Regions from separate parts of the Micromonospora aridisoli genome, predicted to be linked through region 1. Evidence: riboswitches for the same ligand, from Rfam matches in the RefSeq annotation. Region 1 holds a riboswitch; each other region holds the start of a gene.
The links. Region 1 has a riboswitch for cyclic di-AMP ahead of SM447_RS08535 (C39 family peptidase). Riboswitches for the same ligand answer to the same signal wherever they lie in the genome.

Region 1 (3,592 bases):
CCGTTCCGGCGGAGCGGCAACTGTCCAAGATCTCGTGTTGCGGGGCGCTGTGGCCGGCTATCGGGGGCGGCATGAACCAGGAGGAGTTCGGTCGGCGGACGAACTACTCGGCGTCCCTGGTGTCCGCTGTGGAGGTGGGCACCGGGCCGCTCGACCGGCCGTACGCGAAACGGGCGGACGAGGTCCTGGAGACCGGCGGCATGTTCGAGGAGCTGCTGCGGACCGCCGAGGTGCTGCGCCAGCCGTCGTGGTTCCGGCCCTACCTGGAGGCCGAGCGCCATGCCCGGCAGCTGCGCTGCTACCAGCCGACGCTGGTGCCGGGCCTGCTTCAGACCGAGCGCTACGCCCGCGCGGTGATCCGGACCGACGCCGCCCTGACCGAGGCGGAGGTGGATCGGCGGCTCGCCAACCGGCTGGTCCGGCAGGCCATCCTGGAGCAGGACGACCGCCCCAACTCGTCGCGGTGATCGACGAGGCGGTGCTGCGGCGGGTCGACGAGGATCTGAAGGACGCGCTGGTCGAGCAGGTGCACCACCTCGTCGACCTGGCTCGACGGCCCAACATCAGCGTGCATCTCGTGCCGGCGGGCGTCGGCATGCATGCCGGACTGACCGGCCCCTTCATCCTGGCGCGAAGCGCGGACGACGGCTGGGTGGGTAACCGGGACACCCCGCTCGGCGGCGTCCTCGTCGACAAGGACGACGACCTGAGTACCCTGCTGTCCCGGTGGGAGATGGTGCGCAACGAGGCGCTGTCCGGCCGCCAGTCGATCGAGCTGATGAAGGATGTTGTGAAGCCACGGATCTGAACGGCGCGACCTGGCGCAAGTCCATCCGCAGCGGCTCCAGTGGCAACGACTGCGTGGAGGTCGCCGACAACCTGCCCGGCGTGGTGCTGGTCCGCGACACCAAGAACCGCGACGGCGGCACGCTCTCCTTCACCCCGGATTCCTGGGCGAGGTTCGTCGCGCTGGCGAAGCAGCACGGCCCGCACGCCTGACGTACCCGAAACGGAAGCCCTCGACCAGCGGGCCGAGGGCTTCCGCGTGCATCGGGACCGGTGCGATCAGGCCGAGTAGCCGCGGGTGGCGGCCCAGTTGGCCAGGTCGATGGTGCTCATCCAGTACGACGGGTACGAGGCGTCGGCCGAGTCGGCGATCTTCACCATCCGGCCGGAGTCCTCGTAGCCGACCACGGCGATGTAGTGGCCGCCGGGGAAGGAGTGCCAGCGACCGTTGGTGTCGGTGGCGCTGCCGGCGATGTTCACCACGACGCCCCTTCCGGCGGTGACGGCGGCGACGACGTCGGCCTGGAGCTGATCCATCTGCGCCGGGGTGGCCGCGCCGCCACGGATCATCGTGGTCTTGTACGGGCTGCCCTTGACGGTGGCGTTGAGGACGCGGGTGGTGTCCTCGGCCGAGTTGGTGCCGGCGAAGGTGGTGCCGAGCTGGGTGGCCAGGGCGTCCTGGTTGCGCTCGATGCCGGCGGCGCTGAGCGCGTTGCGCACGGCGGCGGGGCCGCAGTAGTAGCCGGTCGTCTGGGCCTGGTGCGCGTACTTGAGGACCTTCGACGCGGGCGGCTTGGGCGCGGCCTTCTTGCTGGTCAGGTCGGGGTCCGGGGTGGCCGAGGTGGCCTTCGGCGACGGCGCGGCGGTGGTACTGGCCGGTGCCGCGCTGCTCGGTGCGGCGCTGCTCGGTGCGGCACTGCTCGGCGCGGTGGTCGACGGAGCGTCCTCGACCCGGTCCTGGCCGCGCGATGCCGCGGTGTCGCCGCGCAGTTCGGCGGCGGTCGTGGTGGGCTCGGTGGCCGGGGTGTTGCCGGTGCCGGCGAGCGCGGCACCGGTGCCGGTGGCCAGCACGAGCGCGACGGCGGAACCGGCCACGATCTGGTACGGGCGTTCGGTGGCGAGCCGCCGGAGCCGGCGGGAAAGGGTGTGCTTCACGGATTCCTCCACGGGCTGAGGGGATGACGGCGCACCGGCTCCGGCGGTCAGGTCGGCATGGGGACGCCGAGGACCGCCCGGGCGAGCGGGAAGGCCGTTCAGGGGTACGCCCGGTGAACCCGGGCGGTGGCGATGACCGGGTCAGCTCGCGGCGATCGGGCCGGCGAGTGCGGGCACCGCGGTGCCGTGGAGGCGAGGGGAAAGCGGGGGGATCACATCGGACTGCACGAGGGTTGGGACTCCTTCCGACACCGCCGACCGGGTTAGCTGACGGATTCGGGCGGGAAGATCGCCCTACCGCGGGCCGAGGCTCGCGGATTCACCCCAGTGGTGCAGTGGGTCCCCGGTTCGTGAAATCACGATTGAGCGGGTCGATGCGGCGTCGCCTCTTGCGATCGGTTACCGCATCGGACGGGCTGACACTACTGGTCAGTCACGTCGTTTCCAACCCCGCTTGAACTGCTTAAACATGATCCAGCGCGGCTATTTTCGGGTATTCGTCGACTGGCGTCGCTCAATGGGATCGACGGCGTTTCGGGCATCTTCGGGCGGGAACCGGACGACTCCGGGACAATGCCGACGGAGATTGCTGCGACAATAGGCTCAACTACGAACAGTGACCGAATTCGGACCTCGTGTGACCCGCCTCACGGAATTTTCAGCCCAGCCGGGCCGGTCGCCACCGCAGGACCGCGGCGGGCCGTTCGGCGGTGGCCCGATCCGGGGCCGGCAACCGGACCGGTCGGAGCCGTTCGGCAGCCGCGTACGCCTCGGCGGAGAGGGTACGGGCCGCCTCGGTGGCCAGTTCCGCGGCCCGCCACAGCTCACGCTCCCGCTCAGCGGCCGCCCGGTAGGCCGCCAGGCGGTTGTCGCGGACCACCCGGGCCAGGATCACCTCCTGCTCGGCCGGATGCCGGCGGGGGTCCCAGCCGGACCGGCGGGCCAGGACGTCGCAGAGTTGGCGGGCGGTCAGATCCCCACGCCAGTGGGCCGCCATCGCGGCGCGGTGCAGCCACCGCTCCCGGGCCGCGTACTCGGCCGGAGTTCGGGGGGTACGCGGGGTCGGCAGCCCGGTGACGCCGGCCAGCCGCCGGGCGGCGGACTCCGCTTCGTCGTACGCGGCCCAGGCGCGGTCCAGTTCCGCCTGGGCGGCCCGCCAGGCCGTACGCCGCCGGTCGGCGTTCTGCGCGGCGCCAGCCGCCGCGACCGCCACCTCACCGGCGTACCGCCGCCGGTCGGCCGCCTCGATCGCGGCGCGCTCCTCATCCTGGCCGGGTCTTTCCGCCGGCCCGGTCGGCTCCGGGCGCGCGACCAGGACGGTGAGTACGCCCAGCGCGAGCACGAGCAGGACCGACCAGATGGCGGCGGCGCGTGGCACCTCGATCAGGAACTGGTAGAGAACGGTCTTCTCCATGTCGGCACCTCGAGAACATCGGCACGGCGCCGGTGGCCGTACCGGCAGCGGATCGTCATGGCGAGACCCGAAGCCGCAGCGGACGGCGACGGGCTGGCAGGTGCCTGGCGCGGACGCGGCACCGGGGTGCGGAAACGACGGAAGGTCGCCGGTATTCAGGCGGACGGCGGGGCGCGGGGCGCGCGAGCGTCCGAGCCGGCGGACGCCGGGGCCGACCCGACCTCCGCGGGGGCGGTG
Region 2 (3,592 bases), on a different contig from region 1:
TGGTGCCGAGCCTGCGCCGGGCGCAGGAGGCCGGGGTGCAGGACCTGGACGGGATCGTGGACATCCACATCGCGCGTACCGTCGAGACGATGCTGGCCTCCTCCGCGACTCTCGCGGCGGAGGTGGACGCCGGGCGGTGCGCGGTGGTCGGAATGTCGTACCGGCTGGCCGCCGGTGAGGTGCGGGCGGTGGCGGCGGAACCCGCCGACCTGGCCGGTGCGATGGTGTCCGCGCCCTGAACGCGCCGACGTTCCGGCCAGTTTCTGACCTCTGAGCGCCAGCCACCTGGCGCGGACCGCCTCATCCACCCGACGAGGGCCGCCCCGCCTGCTGGCGGGACGGCCCTCGGTGCGTCGCGTCGGGCGCTCAGAGCAGTGACACGTGGACGTGATCGGTGTGGTTGGACGGGCCGCTGTAGGAACTCCAGCCCGTCGCCGGGAACCAGATCTGCCGGTTCCAGATCACGTAGTAGACGCCCAGCCGGTCGGCGTTGCGGACCAGGAAGGCCGCCAGGTTGTTGCCGTAGATCCGGGTGTCGTTGTTGTGCCACGGGCTGAAGCCGCTGTTCTGCAACGACCAGTCGCAGGCCCGGCCCTTGGGGTGCTCGAACTTGTCGCCCGGGCGGAAGCAGCCGACGAACCGGTTGAAGCCGGCCCGCTTCACCTCCTTGTACATGTGCAGTGTCCGCGGGGTGATGCAACCCGACGTGGTCGGGTCGTTCTGGCTGCACGACTCCGGCTTCCAGCCGCCGTCCGCCGCCCGGTTCGGTGCGATCCGGGCCACCGGCGAGGTGGCGTCCACCAGGCCGCCGGTCAGGCCGACACCGCCGACCAGCCGGAGCGACTTCTCCGCCTCGCTCTTCTTGCGCGCCATGTCGTTGGTCAGCTTCTGCTGCTCGCGTACCTCGACGTCGAGCGCGAGCTTGGCCTGCTCCGCACGGAGCTTGATGGCGTTGACCTCACCAAGCTTCTTGTCGTTGACCAGGTTCAGCTCGTCCAGCGCCGAGGCCCGGTCGATGAACGAGTCCGGCGCGGTGCTCTGCAACAGCATGGCGATCGCGCCGACCCGGCCCGTCCGGTACGACTGGGTGGCGATCTGGGCGACCTGGGGGGAGAGCGCCTCCAGGTCGGCCTGCGCGCGGCGTACCTCCACCGCGAGTTGGAGCTGCCGCTTCTTGGACTTCTCGAGCTTGGCCTTGGCCTTGGAGAAGTCCCGGTTGGTCGCCTCGATCAGCTCGTTCAGCATCGGCGGGTCGTCGTCGTGCTGGGCGGGCTTGGGGTTGCTCGGCGCCGCCGTCGCGGGCATCGGTCCGCCGAACACGGCGAACGCGGCGAACACGGCCACCACGGGTGTCAACCAGCGGCGTAGGGGTGCCGTCACTGTTTTCCCTTCCATCGACCGCCGACCGGGTTAGCTGACGGGTTCGGGACGGAAGTGGCCCCTACCGCTTTCGCGGATTCACCCCACGTACCTGGGTCCCCGGCTCGCCTGGCGGCGATTGGGCGGTGGCACCGCAGGCGCCGCTGCGCGCCTTCGGCGGTGACCGGCAGTGAGGTTACCCGACAGTCCATCTGTGCTTCTACGCCCCGAACCCGACTAGATGCGTCATTTCGTAATCGCGTTGAGTGACCAGTGACACGGTTTGAAGCCGCATCGGCAGGGGCGGTCACGCTGAGGAGTGTCACCATGTGGTGTCCGTGCTCCTGTCCGGGTCGGGCCACCCCGAGCGGGTGGCGGGGGATGTGTTCCGGGTGGGTGGGGTGCTGAGGGCGTGGAGCGCCTCGGCCCGGTCCGTCGCCGGCCGGGGTACTACGGGGGTGGGCTCACCGGCGGGTGCGTTCGCGTCGCCGCTGGCGTCGCCGCGCCCTGCGGTGGTGACCAGCGCGGCCAGCGCGGTGGTCAGCGGTACGGCGGCGATCAGACCGAGCGTGGCCACCACGCTGCGGACGATCTCCGTGGTGAGGAACTCACTGGTCACGATCTGCCCCAGCGCGCGGGAGTCCGCGGTCAACAGGAGCAGCAGTGGCAGCGAGGCGCCGGCGTACGCCAGCACGATGGTGTTCACCACCGAGGCGATGTGCGCCCGCCCGACCCGGGTGGCCGAGCGGTACAACTCGCGACGGGAGAAGTTCGGGTTGGCGTGCCGCAGTTCGGTGACCGCGGCGGCCTGGGTCACGGTGACGTCGTCGAGCACGCCCAGTGACCCGATGATGATGCCGGCCAGGAGCAGGCCGTGCAGGTCCACGTCGGCGCGGAACATGGACAGTGTGGTGGCGTCCTCGCTGCCGAAGCCGGTCAGGTGGGTGGCCCCGGTGGCGGCCAGCCCGAGCAACCCGGTGAGGACCAGACTGGCGAGCGTCCCGAGCACGGCCACCGAGGTCTGTGCGGATATGCCGTGCGTCAGGTACAGCACCACGAACATGATCAACGAGGCGCCGACGATGGCGACGAGCAGCGGCGGCTGCCCGGCGCTGATGCCGGGCAGCACGAAGGTCAGCAGGATGGCGAAGCTGGCGGCCAGGCCGCCCAGCGCCGCCAGGCCCCGCAACCGCCCGAAGGCCACGATGGCGGCGGCGAAGAGCACGGCCAGCCACACCAGCGGCTTGCCGCGCTGGTGTTCGGCGATGTTGTAGGTGCTGATCGAGGGGTCCGCCGGGTCGATCAGCGAGACCAGGATGATGTCGTCGCCGACATCGATGCGAGGGGCGCCCGGACCGGCCGGGATGGGCGTCTGCACATCCTGGCCGGCGTCCGGGCCGGTCTGCACCCGGACGGTGACCGTGCCACACGGCCCCGCCGCTGTCGTCGGGGTGCCCTCGGGCACCGCGGGATTGGGCGGGCAGGGCTCGCTGACCACGCGGGTGACCGTGCCGTGGTAGCGGGGGGTGTCGTCGGCGGCCTCGGGACGTGGGGCGTCCCGGGGCCAGAGCACGATGGCGGCGACCAGCGTGGCGAGGAAGAGGGGGACCACCGTCACGACGAGGATCCGCCGCACCCGGGGCGGGGTGGGCGGAGCGGAACGGGTGTGATCGGCGCCCATTCAGTGTCTCCCAACGATTTCAGGGCTGAGTACGTGTCGATGGGCGAGACGGTTCAGTCTCACCGGACGACCGTGGCGAAGGGCGGCCGGATCGGCCTGAATGTGGCGGGGTGACTGCTTACCGTGAGCGACAGGTTGGCGCGCGACGGTCGCGGGAACGTGCGCCCGACAGCGGGCTCGGGCCGCGAGGCACGGATTTCGGCTGGCCATCGTGTGCGAATGGTAGCCAGCCCGACATCGCGACGCAGGTCGCGCGGGTCTGTCGGCGGGTCGGGTGCGGCCTAGCCGCGCTTCATGAGGCGGCCCACGGCGGCCATCATCTCGGTCGCCATCTCGTCGGCGCGCCCCTCGGCGGCACCCTCGTGCATGCAGTGCCGGGCGTGCCCGTCCAGTAGACCGAGGGCGACCTTGTCCAAGGCGGCCTGGACGGCGGAGATCTGGGTGAGCACGTCGATGCAGTAGCGGTCGTCGTCGACCATCTTCTCGATGCCGCGTACCTGACCCTCCACCCGGCGAAGCCGGGCGAGCAGCTGGTCCTTGCTTGCGGTGTAG
Region 3 (3,592 bases), on a different contig from region 1:
CGTCGACCCGACCGGTTGAGCCGACCGCACAAGAATGCATACATAGCGATGTCGGCATAGATCCTTCCCCGGACCGGCGGACGACGGAAGGTGTCTGGGTGGGCTCCGGCCATGACCACCACCACGCCGCGGTGTCGAACGCCGCACACCGCCACTCCGGCCGAATGTGGGCGGCGTTCGCCCTGCTCAGCACGCTGATGCTGATCGAGGCGGCGACCGCCCTGCGGACCGGTTCGCTGGCTCTGCTCTCCGACGCCGGGCACATGTTCACCGATGTGCTGGGCATCGGGATGGCCCTCGCGGCCATCGCCGCCACCCGCCGGACCGACAGCGATCCGCAACGCACCTTCGGCCTCTACCGGCTGGAGGTGCTCGCGGCGCTGGCCAACGCCGTACTGCTCTCCGGCGTCGCGGTGTACGTGCTGGTCGAGGCGGTCCGCAGGTTCGACGATCCGCCCGAGGTGGTCGCCGGCCCGGTACTGGTGGTGGCGGCACTCGGCCTGTTCGCCAACGTCGCCGCGTTCGCGTTGCTGCGCCCCGGGGCCCGGGAGAGCATCAACCTGCGCGGGGCCTACCTGGAGGTGCTGGCCGACCTGCTCGGCTCGCTGGGCGTGATCGCGGCCGCCCTGCTGATCGTCGTAACCGACTGGTGGTGGGCCGATCCGTTGGTGGCGGTGGGGATCGCCACGTTCATCCTCCCCCGGACCTGGCGGCTGGGCCGGGCGGCGGTACGCATCCTGGTCCAGGCCGCCCCGGAACACCTCCAGGTCACCGCGGTGCACGACCGGCTGGCCACGGTTCCCGGGGTGGCCGGCGTCCACGATCTGCACGTCTGGACGTTGACCTCCGGCATGGAGGTGGCCTCGGCGCACCTGACGATCAGCCCCGGCACGGACGTCGGTGCCGTGCTGGCGGCCGCCCGCGCCGCGCTGCACGAGGACTTCCAGATCGAGCACGCGACCCTCCAGATCGAGCCGCGAACGGATCCCGGAGACTGCGGGACGGTGCAGTGGTGACGGTGCGGCCTGGAGAAATGGGCTTATTGCCGGCTTTGACCTGCTTTACTAGTCAGCAACTCAACACCACGAGTAACACCAGCTGCACCGGTCACGTAGGCACCGGTAGGCTCGGACCCGGCCTCCGCCAGGCGGCACCCACCGGTGCCGGCGGCGGCCGCCGCCTAATCGCCCGCCAGGGCGAACCGGGGAACCATGTTCCTGGGGTGCATCCGCGTCAGCGGTAGGGATCTTCCGTCCCGAACCCGTCAGCTAACCCGGTCGGCGGCTGACGGAAGGACATGTGCATGCCAGCAGTGGCAACCGTGAGACCGGCCGCCCGTACGGCGGCCCTGATCGCCGCCGCGCTCGCCCTCATCCTCGGCGTCGCGCTGGCCCCCTTCGCCCCCGCCGCCGCGGCACCGCAGGGACTGCGTGCGGCGGCCCCGGACGACGTGGACGACGAGGGCGGCACCCCGGCGCTCCGGGCCCAACTGGAGGCCGCCAGCAAGGGCTACCTCGACGCCAAGACCGCGCTCGACCGCTCGGTCAAGCGGCAGAAGCAGCTCGCCGAGCAGCTCAAGACGACCGAGAGCCAGCTCGCCGAGCGCACCACCAAGGTCGCCGAGATCGCCGCGCAGGCGTACCGCACCGGCCGGCTGGGCGCCGCGTCGGCGTTGCTCAACAGCGGATCACCCGCCGGGTTCATGGACCGGGCGGCGGCGCTGGACGCGGTGGCCGCCAACGAGGATCGCGCACTGCGCGAACTCCAGGCCGCCCGCGACGAGGTCAGCACCACCAAGCAGGCGCTGGACGTGGAGGTCCAGGAGCAGCGCAAGCAGGTGGCAGTGATGGCCAAGCGCAAGGAACAGGCCGAGCGGGCGTTGACCGTGGCCATCGAGCGGGACGAGGCGGCCGAGCGCGCCGCGGCCGCCGAGCGCGCCAACCGCGCACCGACGCGCAGCAGCAACAGCAGCAGCAGCGGCGGGTCGAGCCCCACCGCCAAGCCCGCGCCCCGTAACTCCGACGGGTCGTGGCCGGCGGAGTCGTGCAGCGTCAACGACCCCACCCCGGCCAACGGCTGCATCACCCCGCGCACCCTGCACGCGCTGAACCAGGCCAAGTCGGCCGGCTTCACCCGGTACGTCTCCTGCTACCGCTCCGGCGGTTCGGGTGAGCACCCGAAGGGCCGGGCCTGCGACTTCGCGGCCCAGAAGAACGGCTTCGGCGGAGACGCGACCGGCGGCGACCGGACCTACGGCAACAACCTGGCGGCGTACTTCGTCAACAACGCCGACCGGCTCGCCGTGCTCTACGTGATCTGGTACAGGCAGATCTGGCTACCCAGCAGTGGCTGGAAGTCGTACAGCGGCGCTCGGGGCGACCCGTCCAGCGATCACACCAACCACGTACACCTGTCGGTCTACTGATCCGCCACGGCACCGGGTGAGCCGTCCTGCACGGACGGTTCGCCCGGTGCCGCGTTTCCACCCTTCGCCAGCGGGGCACCGTCCCTTCGGCGCGCACCGACACGTCTGCACGGTTACGGTCGTACCAGGAAGCGGACATTGCTCCGTTAACGGGAGGAACGTGCATGAGTGAGCGCAGCGAGCGGATCACCAGGCTCAACGTCGGTACGGACCACGGCGGGGTGCGGCGATGAGCGGTCACGTGATGGTCTTCGCGCCGACCCCGCTGCTGACCGTCACCGTCGACCAGCCGAGTGACGCCCCGGAGCTGCATCTGCACCCGGGCGGCCAGGGAGTGTGGCAGGCCCGGATGGTGCTCTCCCTCGGCGTCGACGTGGTGCTCTGCGCGGCGCTCGGTGGCGAGATCGGTCAGGTCCTGGAGCCGTTGCTGGTCAGCGAGGGGGTCGACCTCAAGGTCGTGGCCCGCGACTCCGGCGGCACCGGCGGGTACGTGCACGACCGTCGCGAGGGCAGCCGACGGGAGATCGTGGACGTGATCGGCCAGCCGTTGAGCCGGCACGAACTCGACGAGCTGTATAACCTCGCGCTCGGGGAGGGCCTGCGGGCCCCGGTGAGCGTGCTCAGCGGACCGAACCATCCTTCACTCGTCCCCGCCGACCTCTACCGGCGCTTCGCCGCCGACCTCGGCGCCAACGGCGGCCGGGTGGTGGTGGACCTCTGCGGCGAGCATCTCACCGCCGTCCTGGAGAGCGGGGTCTTCTTCCTCAAGATCAGCCACGAGGAACTGGTCGCCGACGGGCGGGCGGAGGGTGACGACGAGGAACAGCTCACCCGTGCCATGTACGACCTGCATGCCTCCGGCGCCGAGAACGTGGTGGTCAGCCGCGCCGACCGGCCCGCGTTGGCGCTGGTCGACGGAGAGGTGTTCGAGGTGCGGATGCCGCGGCTGGAGGCGGCCGACCCACGCGGTGCGGGCGACTCGATGACCGCCGGTGTGGCCGCGGTGGTGGCCCGCGGTGGCGACGTCCGCACCGCGATCCGCACCGGCGCGGCGGCCGGCGCGCTGAACGTCACTCGGCACGGCCTCGGTACCGGCCGACTCGACTCGATCAACGGCCTCGTCGACCGGGTCCGGCTGGAGCCCGCGGGCAGCCGCCCGCAGGAGCG
Region 4 (3,592 bases), on a different contig from region 1:
GGCCGCTCGTGGGCTGGTCGTCCTGGTCGCCGCCGCCGCGGTCGGCGCCGGCCTGCTCGCCGCCCCCGCGTACGCCGAGCCCTCGGTCGACGAGATCGAAGCCCAGATCGACAAGCAGTGGCGTCAGCTGGAGCCCACCATCGAGCAGTACAACAAGGTGCGCGCCCAGTTGCGGGTCAACCGACAGAAGTCGGAGAGCCTGGAGAAGAAGATCCAGCCGCTGGCGCTGGAGACCGAACTGGCGATGAACCGGGTGGCCGATCTCGCCTCCCGCTACTACATCAGCGGCCCGTCCCAGGAACTCGGCGCGGTGCTGCTCAACGCGAAGCCTGACGAACTCGGTGAGCAGATGGCCCTCCTCGACCGGCTCGCGGCGCAGGAGCGCCGCGAACTCGAGGGCGTCATGAAGATCCGCAAGAAGTACGACGACCAGAAGGCCAAGCTCGACGCCCTGATCGCTTCCCAGGAGAAGCAGGAGAAGGATCTGGCGACGAAGAAGAAGAAGATCGACGCGGAGATCAAGCGGCTCGAACGGTCGTTGCCGGTGACGACGGTCAAGACGACCAACTGCCCGACCATCAACGGTGTGGTCAGCAACGCCGCGCGGACCGCCATCAGGACGGCCTGCGCCCAGGTCGGCAAGCCGTACGTCTGGGGCGCCACCGGGCCCAACTCGTTCGACTGCTCCGGGCTGACCCAGTATGCCTACCGGGCTGCGGGTATCTCGCTGACCCACTTCACCGGTGCCCAGTGGAACGAGGGCAAGGCCATCTCCCGGTCCGACGCCCGCCCCGGTGATCTGGTGTTCTTCTTCAGCGACCTGCACCATGTGGGGCTCTACCTGGGCAACAACCAGATGGTGCACGCGCCACGCGCCGGTAAACCGGTGAACGTCTCGTCCATCACCACCATGCCGGTCGCCGGCTTCCGCCGACCCGGCTGATTCACCACCAGCGTCGGCTGAGCGGACGCGCAGGAACGCCCGAGGGCCCCCGGTCAAGTCGACGGGGGCCCTCCTCGCTGTCGGATGTCAGCACCCACAGTGACGGTGCGGTAATGTTGCGTATCGACGTCGATCGTCCCTACGCTGGGCAATCGTCGGCCGCTGGCAGATCCGTCCACCCGGGGCGGTAACGGTCCGACACCGCCGAGTCGCTCGTGAGCGAGCCGGGGGCCCAGGTACCCGGGGTGAATCCGCGAGGGTCGCGGTAGGGCGTCCCCTTCCCGCCCGAACCCGTCAGCTAACCCGGTAGGCGGTACGGGAAGAAGGAGTACGGAGCCCGGTGGCACACCATGCCCAGCGGCCGCCGTCGCAGCGGCCGGAGCTGTCCGGCCCACCGACGGCAGCGCCGCGCTTCCGCTGGTACCGCTGCACCACCGCAACAGGGCGCCTCAACTCGGCGAGACACGTCCTGGTCGCCCTGGCCGCGACCGCCGTGATCCTGACCGGTGGCGCGACGGCGGCCCAGGCCGACCCGACGGTCGCCGACATCGAGCGCCAGATCGACGAGGACTGGAACCGGCTCGAACCCGTCATCGAACAACACAACGCCACCCGGCAGGACCTGGCCGTGAAGCGACGCGAGGCCGACGCCGTGGCGGCCCGCATCGCACCGTTGCAACGGCAGGTGGACGAGGCGATGGACCGGGTGGGCAAGCTTGCTGCCCGGGCCTACAAGGGCGAGCAGGTGCGGGCGGTCAACACCCTGCTCGGCAGCCGGTCGCCGGGCGAGGTCATCGAGCAGCTCGGCCTGCTGAACCGCTACGCCCAACACCAGCAGCAGGACGTACGGCACGCCAGTGAACTGCGCGATGAGCTGACCGCCGCCAAGGCGGGGCTGGACCGCACCATCGGTCAGCTCACCCGCACCGAGTCCGATCTCGCGGCGAAGCGACGGCAGATCGACGCCGAGATCGACCGGTTGCAGCGGCTCCGGCTGCGCGCGTACGGCAAGGGGGGTGGCGGTCCGCTGCGGCCAGCCCCCTGCCCGGCCAGCTATCCGGGCGGGCCGGCCGGCGAGGCGGTCACCTTCGCCTGCGCGCAGATCGGCAAGCCGTACTCGTGGGGAGCCGAGGGACCGAACGCGTACGACTGCTCCGGGCTAACCCTGGCCGCGTGGGCGCGGGCCGGCGTGGCGTTGCCGCACAACGCGGCGCGGCAGCGGCAGGTCACCGCGTCGGTCAGCCGTGGCGCACTACGCCCGGGCGACCTGGTCTTCTACTACCGGGACCTGCACCACGTCGGCATGTACGTCGGGGACGGCTGGGTGGTGCACGCCTCCCGGGCGGGTCAGCCGGTGAAGATGAAGCCGCTGGACAGCAGCCCCGTGCACAGCTTCGGCCGGCCCGGCTGAGGCGTCGAGGCGTACGACCGGGGCCCGCTCCTCGACCGGGGCGGGCCTCCGGCAGTGACCTCCGACGTCAGCGGGTCGGCCAGGTTCGCCAGTTCTGCCAGGCCCGGCTCGGCGTCGGCCCGCGCTGCCCCTGGTAGCGCGAGCCGTAGACGGCCGATCCGTACGGGTGCTCGGCCGGTGAGGAGAGCCGGAAGATGCAGAGTTGGCCGATTTTCATGCCGGGCCACAGGGTGATCGGCAGGTTGGCCACGTTGGACAGCTCCAGGGTGACGTGGCCGGAGAAGCCGGGGTCGATGAAGCCGGCCGTGGAGTGGGTGAGCAGGCCGAGTCGCCCCAGGCTGGACTTGCCTTCGAGGCGGCCGGCGAGCTGGTCGCCCAGCGAGATGACCTCCAACGTGGAGGCGAGCACGAACTCACCGGGATGCAGCACGAACGCCTCACCGTCGGGCACCTCGACCGCCGAGGTGAGGTCGTCCTGGCGGGTGGCCGGGTCGATGTGCGTGTAGAGATGGTTGTTGAAGACCCGGAACAGTTTGTCCAGACGTACGTCGATGCTGGAGGGCTGCACCAGCGTGGGCTCGAACGGTTCGAGCGCCAGGGTGCCCGCCTTGATCTCGGAGACCAGGTCGCGGTCGGAGAGCAGCATCGCCACACCATAGCTGTCCGGGTGCGACCTGCGTGTCGGGCTATCCCATTCGAACGTGTGTTCGATAGGATGTCCGTATGGCTTCCTGGTCCGAATTCGCCGCTGACGAGCCTCGGCTCGCCGACGGGATCCGCCTTCTCATGCATCAGTACGGCCCGGGCTTCGGCTACCTGGCCACGGTCCGCGCCGACGGCGGGCCCCGGGTGCACCCGGTCTCTCCGGTGATCACCGACGACGGTCTCTACTGCTTCGTCATCGACTCACCCAAGCGGCGCGACCTGGAACGCGACGGGCGTTACGCGCTGCACTCGTTCCCGCCGGAGGAGAGCGACGACGAGGCGTACGTCGCCGGCCGCGCCCGGCCTGTGACGGACGACGCCACCGTCGCCCGCCTGGCGCTCGCGGCGCGGGCCGCACCGCACGCCGGCTGGCGACTCTTCGAGTTCACGGTCGACGTGGCGATGCTGGCCCGCCGTGAGCACGCCGTTGTCGGTGGGCCGGGCGAGCCGGCGACCCGTCCGGCTGTCCAGGTCTGGCTCGACCCGTCCGGCTCCGCTTCCGAGGCCGTCCGTCCGGTGCCGGCCCGCGCGGG

Region 2: linked by a shared signal. The riboswitch ahead of SM447_RS06505 (coiled-coil domain-containing protein) and the one ahead of SM447_RS08535 (C39 family peptidase) in region 1 are both predicted to bind cyclic di-AMP.
Region 3: linked by a shared signal. The riboswitch ahead of SM447_RS24425 (coiled-coil domain-containing protein) and the one ahead of SM447_RS08535 (C39 family peptidase) in region 1 are both predicted to bind cyclic di-AMP.
Region 4: linked by a shared signal. The riboswitch ahead of SM447_RS04545 (NlpC/P60 family protein) and the one ahead of SM447_RS08535 (C39 family peptidase) in region 1 are both predicted to bind cyclic di-AMP.

Annotation. Positions count from the first base shown of each region.
Region 1 covers NZ_JAXCFK010000003.1:339,271-342,862, forward strand. The annotation lists partial or broken gene SM447_RS08525 (DUF5753 domain-containing protein) at 201-808, shown strand; gene SM447_RS08530 (DUF397 domain-containing protein) at 805-999, shown strand; gene SM447_RS08535 (C39 family peptidase) at 1,066-1,953, opposite strand; cyclic di-AMP (ydaO/yuaA leader) riboswitch at 2,179-2,320, opposite strand; gene SM447_RS08540 (hypothetical protein) at 2,600-3,355, opposite strand; gene SM447_RS08545 (hypothetical protein) at 3,511-3,592, opposite strand, start outside.
Region 2 covers NZ_JAXCFK010000002.1:641,770-645,361, forward strand. The annotation lists gene SM447_RS06500 (carbonic anhydrase) at 1-239, shown strand, start outside; gene SM447_RS06505 (coiled-coil domain-containing protein) at 367-1,380, opposite strand; cyclic di-AMP (ydaO/yuaA leader) riboswitch at 1,384-1,515, opposite strand; gene SM447_RS06510 (YibE/F family protein) at 1,682-3,040, opposite strand; gene SM447_RS06515 (metal-sensitive transcriptional regulator) at 3,322-3,592, opposite strand, start outside.
Region 3 covers NZ_JAXCFK010000013.1:51,115-54,706, forward strand. The annotation lists gene SM447_RS24415 (HelD family protein) at 1-19, shown strand, start outside; gene SM447_RS24420 (cation diffusion facilitator family transporter) at 99-1,016, shown strand; cyclic di-AMP (ydaO/yuaA leader) riboswitch at 1,168-1,299, shown strand; gene SM447_RS24425 (coiled-coil domain-containing protein) at 1,304-2,425, shown strand; gene SM447_RS24430 (1-phosphofructokinase family hexose kinase) at 2,655-3,592, shown strand, end outside.
Region 4 covers NZ_JAXCFK010000002.1:236,997-240,588, forward strand. The annotation lists gene SM447_RS04540 (C40 family peptidase) at 1-943, shown strand, start outside; cyclic di-AMP (ydaO/yuaA leader) riboswitch at 1,136-1,271, shown strand; gene SM447_RS04545 (NlpC/P60 family protein) at 1,284-2,354, shown strand; gene dcd (dCTP deaminase) at 2,422-3,000, opposite strand; gene SM447_RS04555 (pyridoxamine 5'-phosphate oxidase family protein) at 3,078-3,592, shown strand, end outside.